2 regions of the Jeotgalibacillus marinus genome follow, and region 2 is predicted to be linked to the other one. Evidence: a T-box and tRNA genes for the amino acid it is inferred to sense, from the RefSeq annotation. Region 2 holds a T-box; the other holds one or more tRNA genes.
The links. The T-box of region 2 lies ahead of pheS (phenylalanine--tRNA ligase subunit alpha). A T-box ahead of a tRNA ligase gene usually reads a tRNA of that ligase, here a tRNA-Phe.

Region 1: it encodes a tRNA-Phe, which carries the amino acid that the T-box ahead of pheS (phenylalanine--tRNA ligase subunit alpha) is inferred to sense. The anticodon was not compared.

Annotation. Positions count from the first base shown of each region.
Region 1 covers NZ_JBFMIA010000002.1:409,266-413,699, reverse strand. Annotated here, with positions in the region: gene AB1471_RS05000 (MFS transporter) at 1-1,112, shown strand, start outside; tRNA gene AB1471_RS04995 (tRNA-Glu) at 1,436-1,510, shown strand; gene AB1471_RS04990 (hypothetical protein) at 1,628-1,750, shown strand; tRNA gene AB1471_RS04985 (tRNA-Phe) at 1,819-1,891, shown strand; gene AB1471_RS04980 (peptidoglycan DD-metalloendopeptidase family protein) at 2,255-3,700, shown strand; gene yycF (response regulator YycF) at 3,992-4,434, shown strand, end outside.
Region 2 covers NZ_JBFMIA010000001.1:439,658-444,091, reverse strand. Annotated here, with positions in the region: gene AB1471_RS02310 (small multi-drug export protein) at 1-205, shown strand, start outside; gene sspI (small acid-soluble spore protein SspI) at 303-512, opposite strand; gene AB1471_RS02300 (TrmH family RNA methyltransferase) at 626-1,381, shown strand; T-box leader at 1,440-1,679, shown strand; gene pheS (phenylalanine--tRNA ligase subunit alpha) at 1,758-2,801, shown strand; gene pheT (phenylalanine--tRNA ligase subunit beta) at 2,820-4,434, shown strand, end outside.

The sequences.
Region 1 (4,434 bases), on a different contig from region 2:
CAGAATCTCCATTTATACTGGCACTCTTTCCGTTTATCAATATGTTTGGCCGGTTTAGCAGTGGGGTGATGGCTCCGTTATTGCTTGATCAATATCGATTGAAATCACTTCTCGTTTTTTCGCAAGTGAGTAAAACGATTTTTCTTTTTTTCCTTCTGTTGATGATTATGCTCCAAGGTGTTCCGCATATCATCGGTGTATTAGCGTTTGTCCTTGTTATCGCTTTTTTAGATGGGTGGGCACTTCCCGCCAGTCACTCGATGTTGCCAAGGTTAGTAGAAAAATCAGAACTCGTCAAAGCCAATAGTTTTTTCGCCGTGGTCAACAATACAATTCAAATAGGCGGATGGGCACTTGGTGGTGTGATGGTAGTGTTAATTGGCGGACAACAGGTGATATGGTTGACCTTTGTACTATTTGTTCTTTCGATCCTACTGCTAGTTAAGCTTGTCGATCCTAGCCCGTTTCACGTAGAAAAAGTAGCAGGTAGAGTGGGGAAATCGATAAAAGAAGGATGGAATACGATTTGGAAAAATCCATTGTTTCGAAGTATTCATGTGGTGATATTTTTTGAGGCACTTGCAAATGTAGTGTGGATCGCATCAATCTTGTTAGTCTTTGTTTCTGAAATACTTCAAGAATCCGAAGCTTGGTGGGGTTACGTCAACACTTCATTCTTTGTTGGAATGGTTGTAGGGGGTGTTATTTGCTCTCGATTTGCAAATTCAATTGAACTCCATTTGAAAAAACTTCTGATCATCTTTTCATTTGGCACTAGTATCGTCACACTTCTATTTGGTTTTAACACGATCGCTTGGTTCTCTCTAGGTTTTGCCGTGCTGAACGGTATCTTTGATCAAATAAAAGGGGTTGCAGTCAATACGTATCTTCAAAAAGGTGCGACAGCAGAAGAATTGCCTAAAATATACGCTGCTCAAGGAGCGTTGATTGCACTAGTATTTGGTGTATCTTCACTCTTCTTCGGTGGAGTCGCAGAAATTTTGGGTGTAAGAATTGCCTTTTTGATTTCAGGGCTATTGCTACTCGTTGCAGCGATATATGTTGCAGTGCATCATCATCAATTTTCTGAGTCTCTCCTTGATAAATCATAGGAGTAATTGAACGATAAAAGTCAAAAACGCTTGGATAAGTACTTTTATCCAAGCGTTTTAGGAAGGTATCGGGTTTGTTATACGAAGGTGGTATTCATTGAATAGCACTTCACTTCCATTAAACGCAGTTGATCTAACATTATCTTATTTATCATTTTTTAATTAATTCCATTTATTTTATGTGGTTTTATACCAAATCTAGTTAGTAAATAATGAAGCGATATTATTTTTCTTGTTTTTTCGACATTTTTTCAAAAAAAGATTGTCATAGTAAAAAGAATTATGATATATTTAGACTCGTTGTTACATAAGTGTTTCAAAACGGCCCGTTGGTCAAGCGGTTAAGACACCGCCCTTTCACGGCGGTAACACGGGTTCGAATCCCGTACGGGTCACCATTTTAATTGTGCAATATGTAATTTCCAAATGATCTTTAAGGGTTATGAGAAGCAAGAATGTCAAGGAAGTGAATTGATGAACACCGGAGCGCACTAGTTGCGTGAGGATGTGAAGAGATGAAACTGACGAAGAGATTCGCCGCTTATCATAAGCCGATCAGTTTTGCCAAGTTTATTTTTGAGGGTTATGAGAAGCAAGAATGTCAAGGAAGTGAATTGATGAACACCGGAGCGCACTAGTGTGCGTGAGGATGTGAAGAGATGAAACTGACGAAGAGATTCGCCGCTTATCATAGGCCGAATATCAAGGCTTTGTAGCTCAGTTGGTAGAGCAATGGACTGAAAATCCATGTGTCGGCGGTTCGATTCCGTCCAAAGCCATCAAGATATGTTGCAATTGCGGCGTATCTTTTTTTATGCAAAAAATAAGGATACTTCCTATTGATGTAACAGAAACATGACAACAAGATGACAATATCCCACTAGCACCTCTGAATCTTCACAAACTACTACCAAAATTAATCAACCCAGACCTCCTTTTATCAACAATCTCTTTCCGTTTTTTCCAACAAAATCCCATAATACTACAATTCTTTTACAGTTGTACAACGAGTCTTATTTTAGCAAAAACGTATGGTACATTTGGATGGCGTAAAAAATGCAGAACATGACCTTGTACTTTCAATAGACAAGGATTGTGCTAATAAACAAACATACATTTATGGTGTGTGGGAGGAGTAACGAATGAACAACGATAAACAAGTGAATCAAAAAAGGTTCATTTGCACATATACATCAAAAATAGTAAAAACATTTGTAGTAGGAACTCTTTTATCGGCAATTGTTTTAGTGAATGGAGCTGAAGCAAGTAGTGAGAAAGAAGAAGAGCTTACTGAAATGAACCACGTATATGCTGGAGAAGAATATGTGGGTGCAGTGTCAGATCAAAGTTCTATTCAAGAGTGGGTTAAAGAGCAGGAAAAAGACATCAAAAAGAAATTTGATGTATCAAACCTCTCATCATTAGAAAACGATATTACTATGATTCCAGAGAAAGTATTTAATCCGAATACGAGAGATGAAGAAGTGTTAAGCATGATCCAAGAAAAAGCTTCCTTCCAAACAGAAGCAAAAGCTGTTGAGCTTAATGGAAAAAGGGTTGCTTATTTATCGAGTGATGAAGAGGTTGAAGAAATGCTTCGTCAAATCAAGTTAAGTGCTGTTTCAGAAGAAGAGCTTGAGACGTTTGAAAAACAATCTACTTCGAACTTAAAGATAGATGAAACTAGAATCACAGAAATAACGGTTGAAGGATACGAAGACGCGGAATATGCTCTGATCGATCCAGCAAATCTTACAACCCCTGAAGAAGCTGCGAAACTATTATTAAAAGGTCAAAAACAAGAAGTCTCTTATAGAATAGCTGAAGAGGATACAATTGAAAGTATCACAGAAGAACACAATATGAAAATTGAAGAATTATTAAAATTGAACCCTGATTTATTGGAAGATGATGAATTGACTCCAAAAGAGGAACTGAAGGTGAAAAAGCACATCGCAGGTTTCTCGGTAAACGTGGAAAAAGAACAACGAGTTAAAGAGGCAATCCAATTTGATGAGGAAATTGTCGAAGATGACGAGCTTTTAAAAGGAGATACGAAAGTTAAGAAAAAAGGAAAAAATGGTGAACGTGTTTATACACTTCAAACAAGTGAGAAGAATGGCGAGCAAGTATCAGAGTCAAAGGCTGATGAAAAAGTGACAAAAGATCCTAGGGATCAAATTGTTGAGGTAGGAACGAAAGAAATTCCTTCGCGTGGAACGGGCTCTTTTGTGTGGCCAACGAATGGTGGTTATATTTCTAGTGAACAAGGCCCTCGTTGGGGAAAAAATCATAAAGGAATTGACATTGCACGTCCAGATAATTACACAATCAATAATGTTGATAATGGGACGGTTGTATCAGCAGGTTTGGATGGGGACTACGGTAACAAGGTAGTTGTCGATCACGATAATGGTTTACGAACGGTGTATGCACATTTAAGTAAAATTCATGTATCACCTGGACAAGTTGTATCACAAGGGGATTCACTTGGAATTATGGGAGAGACAGGGTTTGCTACTGGCATTCACTTGCATTTCGAAGTGTATTCCAACGGTGCACTTGTGAATCCAATGGATTATTTGTAAAGAACGATTGCCTCTGGCTCACTATGGGTCAGGGGTTTTTTTAAAACTAAGCACGAAAAATGTCGAAAAATATTTCCGAGGAAATGAATTATTTTTAATCTGAAATGTGAAAAAGCTATGTTTTGCGTGTGTATGCTTGTCGGATCTGACCAGCTACTTGCGCTTTTGATTTCACCAAATAAGTGAATAATATGCTATAACATGATACATTATCTATACACGTGTAGAAACGTTTAATCGAATTGAACGAAAGTTTTTTAAAATAGATGATTGATAAAGGAGAATAGTGATATGGAAAAAAAAATTCTAGTCGTCGATGATGAAAAGCCAATTGCAGATATTCTTCAGTTTAATTTAAAGAAAGAAGGCTACGAAGTTCACTGTGCTTATGATGGTGATGAAGCGCTTGTGAAAATTGAAGAAGTAAAGCCGGACCTGGTTTTGCTTGATATCATGTTACCGATCCGTGATGGAATGGAAGTGTGTCGTGAGGTTCGTAAAAAGTATGATATGCCAATCATTATGTTAACAGCAAAGGATTCCGAGATTGATAAGGTTCTTGGTCTTGAATTGGGTGCAGATGATTATGTAACAAAACCGTTTAGTACACGTGAGTTAGTAGCGCGTGTGAAGGCAAACTTGCGTCGTCATCAAGCTTTAAAAGGGCAACTGGAAGAAGAGGGCGTAACGAATGAAGTGTCAGTTGGTGCGATAACGATTCACCCAGATGCGTA
Region 2 (4,434 bases):
TTGGAATAAGTATGGTCTTCCTGGATTAGCACTCCTAGGACCGATTTTAATTGGCACACATATTGCTGCTTTTATTGGAATGAGCTTAGGTGCAAAAAAAACTTGGACGCTTCTTTGGTTAACGATTAGTATCGGACTGTGGACACTTATCTTTGGTATTGCCACAATAGCGGGCGTTGACTTTTTTGTTCGAGACCTATCATAAAATAAAATGACGCCAGATAATTCTCACTTTGGGAAATACCTGGCATCATATACTGTTGAAAAGTTTACAGCTGCCCGAGAGTTCAGGGCAGCACTTGTTATTGCGCCAGACCACCTTCGAGTGTACTGATCATATGGTCACGGTCTTCTTTGGAGCTTTTTTCCCAGATTAGCTCAAATAATACGCCAAGACCAGGAAGTAAATGCTCTTCCTGTCGCTCGATTGAGTCAACAATCGTTGATTCAAGCTCTTGTGGTGAGTTTTCTTTTACATTGTGAATGACGGTTTTGCGAATGTTTAAATCCATATAAAATCCTCCTTTAGGGGTAAAGTCTATTTATTTTTCCCGCTACGTTCTTTTTTATCCATCCAACCTTCTATATAATAAAGGAACCCGAGTTTAAGGAGAGATTTGTACACATGAATTTTTTGCAGTCATTACAAAATCCACACGTTAAAGAGTGGAAAAAACTTTCAACCAAAAAAGGGCGAGATCAATCTGGGTTGTTTTTAGTTGAAGGATTTCACCTTGTAGAGGAAGCGTTGAAATCACCTGAAAGTGTTCAAGAAATGATTGTACGAGAAGGCGTTGAACTTCCTCAGCATTTCTATGTGGATTCAATCGAATTGACGACGATAACAGATGAAATTTCCCAAGCCATTGCTGAAACTGAACATACGCAAGGAATCTTTGCCGTTTGTAAGCAAGAAAAACAAGAATTTGCTGACCTTCATGCCAATCGCATACTTATGATTGATTCTGTACAAGATCCAGGCAACGTTGGTACAATGATTCGTACGGCTGATGCAGTTGGGGTTGATGCGGTTATTTTGGGAAAAGGGTCGGCTGATCCGTATAATGCGAAAGTTTTACGGGCTGCTCAAGGTAGTCATTTTCATTTGCCTATCATTAAACTGAATTTACAGGATGTCATTGATGAAATGAAACAACGTGGAATAGCGGTGTATGGTACAGCACTTGAGGGTGGCAATCCATACCGAGAAATTTCTTCAGGAGAACCTTTTGCACTCATTATGGGAAATGAGGGTGCCGGCGTGAAAGAAGAATGGCTCAATCAAACCGACCAAAACTTATATGTACCGATCTTTGGTGAAAGTGAATCGTTAAACGTTGCAGTAGCAACCGGTGTTCTTTTGTACCATTTGAAAGGGTAAATGATACAAAAGGGGTTTGAAACCTAGTCAAAGTAGTTTATACTAATAACGATCAAATACAAAAACATCGATGGAGAAAAGTAATTTGGATGATCCATTTTAGGGAGAGTACACCCGTGACTGTAAGGGTACTCATGGCATGCCAAATGAAGTTCACCTCCTGAGTTGACATCGGGACCACATTTTTGTGTAAAGATGCTCCGGCTACGAATGGCCGTTATCCAATGATGAGTGAGCAAAGTTAAATTTTTTTGCTAACTAGGGTGGTACCACGGATTCCAAGCACTTCGTCCCTAACCTTTTAGGGGAGAAGTGCTTTTTTGCGTTCATTTTGATCTAAGGGTAAAGAGAACACATGATAAAGGAGGATTTTAACATGGAAGAAAGATTGAAAGGGTTACAACAAGAAGCACTAGAAAAAATTGAACAATCTCAAGAACTAAAACAATTAAACGATGTTCGTGTAGCGTATCTTGGCAAAAAAGGTCCGATTACAGAAGTGCTTAAAGGAATGGGAAAGTTATCGGCTGAAGAGCGCCCGAAAATGGGGGCATTGGCAAATGAAGTACGTGACGCGATTGCTTCAGCGATTGAATCAAAGCAACAAGTGCTCGAAACAGCAGCGATTGAAAAGCAACTTCAAGAAGAAACGATCGATGTTACGTTACCAGGGCGACCGGTTCAAGTCGGGTCTCATCATCCGTTAACAAGCCTGATTGAAGAAATTGAAGATTTATTTATCTCGATGGGTTACAAAGTCGAAGAAGGTCCAGAAGTGGAAAAAGATTATTATAATTTTGAAGCACTGAATCTGCCTAAAGGACATCCGGCTCGTGACATGCAGGATTCATTTTATATTACAGAAGATATTTTACTACGCACACACACATCTCCTGTGCAAGCAAGAACGATGGAACGCCACGGTGGCAAAGGACCAGTAAAAATTATTTGTCCAGGTAAAGTGTATCGTCGTGATAATGATGATGCCACACACTCGCATCAATTTATGCAAATTGAAGGGCTTGTCGTGGATGAAAATATTCGTATGAGCGATTTAAAAGGAACATTAAATGTATTTGCTAAGAAAATGTTCGGAGAAGATCGTGAAATCCGTCTGCGTCCGAGCTTCTTCCCATTTACAGAGCCATCGGTTGAAATGGACATTTCTTGTAAAATTTGTGGTGGAGTAGGGTGCAGTGTTTGCAAAAAAACAGGATGGATTGAAATTTTGGGAGCGGGCATGGTGCATCCAAATGTTCTTGAAAAAGCTGGATTTGATTCGAAAAAATATACAGGATTTGCATTTGGTATGGGACCAGAACGAATCGCTATGTTGAAATACGGTATCGATGATATTCGCCATTTCTACACAAATGATGAACGTTTCTTAATGCAATTTGGTCAGAAAGAAATTAACTAATTCAAAGGAGGTTTATTCATGTTTGTATCCTATAATTGGCTTCAAAATTATGTTGATTTATCAGGCATCACACCTGATGAACTAGCTGAAAAAATCACGCGTTCAGGAATTGAAGTAGAAGGTGTAGCCGTACCTGCTGAAGGAATTAAAAACGTAGTGATAGGGCATGTTCTTTCATGTGAAAAACATCCAGAAGCGGATAAATTAAATATATGTCGTGTCGATGTTGGTGAAGAAGAGCCTGTTCAAATTATTTGTGGTGCAGCGAATGTTGGCAAAGGTCAAAAAGTAGCAGTTGCTAAAGTTGGCGCAGTATTGCCAGGTAATTTTAAAATTAAGAAAGCTAAACTTCGCGGGGAAGCTTCTCACGGTATGATTTGTTCTTTACAAGAGATTGGTGTAGAAGGCAAGCTTGTACCAAAAGAATTTTCTGAAGGTATTTTTAACTTTCCAGAGGGAGCGGCAGTTGGTGAAAACGCGATCGAAGCATTAGCGCTAAATGATTCCATTTTAGAGCTTGGTCTAACACCAAACCGTGCAGATGCGATGAGCATGCTGGGTGTAGCGTACGAAGTTGGAGCCATTCTTGATCGTGAAGTAAATATGCCAGAACTTGAATATAAAGTAGCGAGTGAAGAAGCTTCAAGTGTTTTATCTTTAGAAGTAGAAGCAAGTGATGAAAATCCTGCCTATTTAGCAAAAGTAATTCGAAACGTCAAAATTGTTCCATCACCACAATGGATGCAAAGTCGTTTAATCGCAGCAGGGATTAGACCGCATAATAACGTTGTTGATATTACGAACTATGTGTTACTTGAATACGGTCAACCATTACACGCATTTGATTTGGATCGTTTAGAGACAAACAAAGTGCTGGTTCGTTTAGCTAAAGAGGGAGAAACAATTAAAACGCTTGATGACACAGTTCGAAAGTTACAATCACATCAACTTGTCATCACTAATGGCCAAGAACCTGTAGCGATTGCTGGGGTAATGGGCGGAGCAAATAGTGAAGTGATTGACAGCACGACGTCAGTGTTACTTGAGTCTGCCTATTTTAAACCATCATCCGTTCGCCAAACGTCTAAAGACCACGGCTTGCGAAGTGAAGCAAGCTCTCGTTTTGAGAAAGGGGTAGACCCAAATCGCGTTGTACTTGCTGCGGAACGAGCTGCCCAGCTGTTATCTTTATATGCAGGTGGCGAAGTGCTAAAAGGAACGATTGCATTCGATGAACTTGATAAAACTGAAAAGCAAATCAGTATTAAACTTGAACAAATAAATCGCGTGCTAGGCATGACCTTGTCAACGGAAGAAGTGTTAGGTCTTTTCCGCCGTCTGCAAATTACTGCAAAAGTGGATGATAGCAACGTAATCCATGTTTCTGCACCTACTCGTCGTGGGGATCTTGTGATTGAAGAGGATTTAATCGAAGAGGTAGCTAGACTTTATGGGTATGATCACATTCCGATGACTTTACCGGTACATGAGAGTAATCCAGGTGGATTGTCCGCACAGCAACAAAAACGCCGTCTCGTTCGTCAAACACTTGAAGGAGCAGGACTTATGCAAGCTGTCACGTATTCACTTACGAATGATGCTAAAGCAAAAGAATTTGCTTTAGACGTACGTG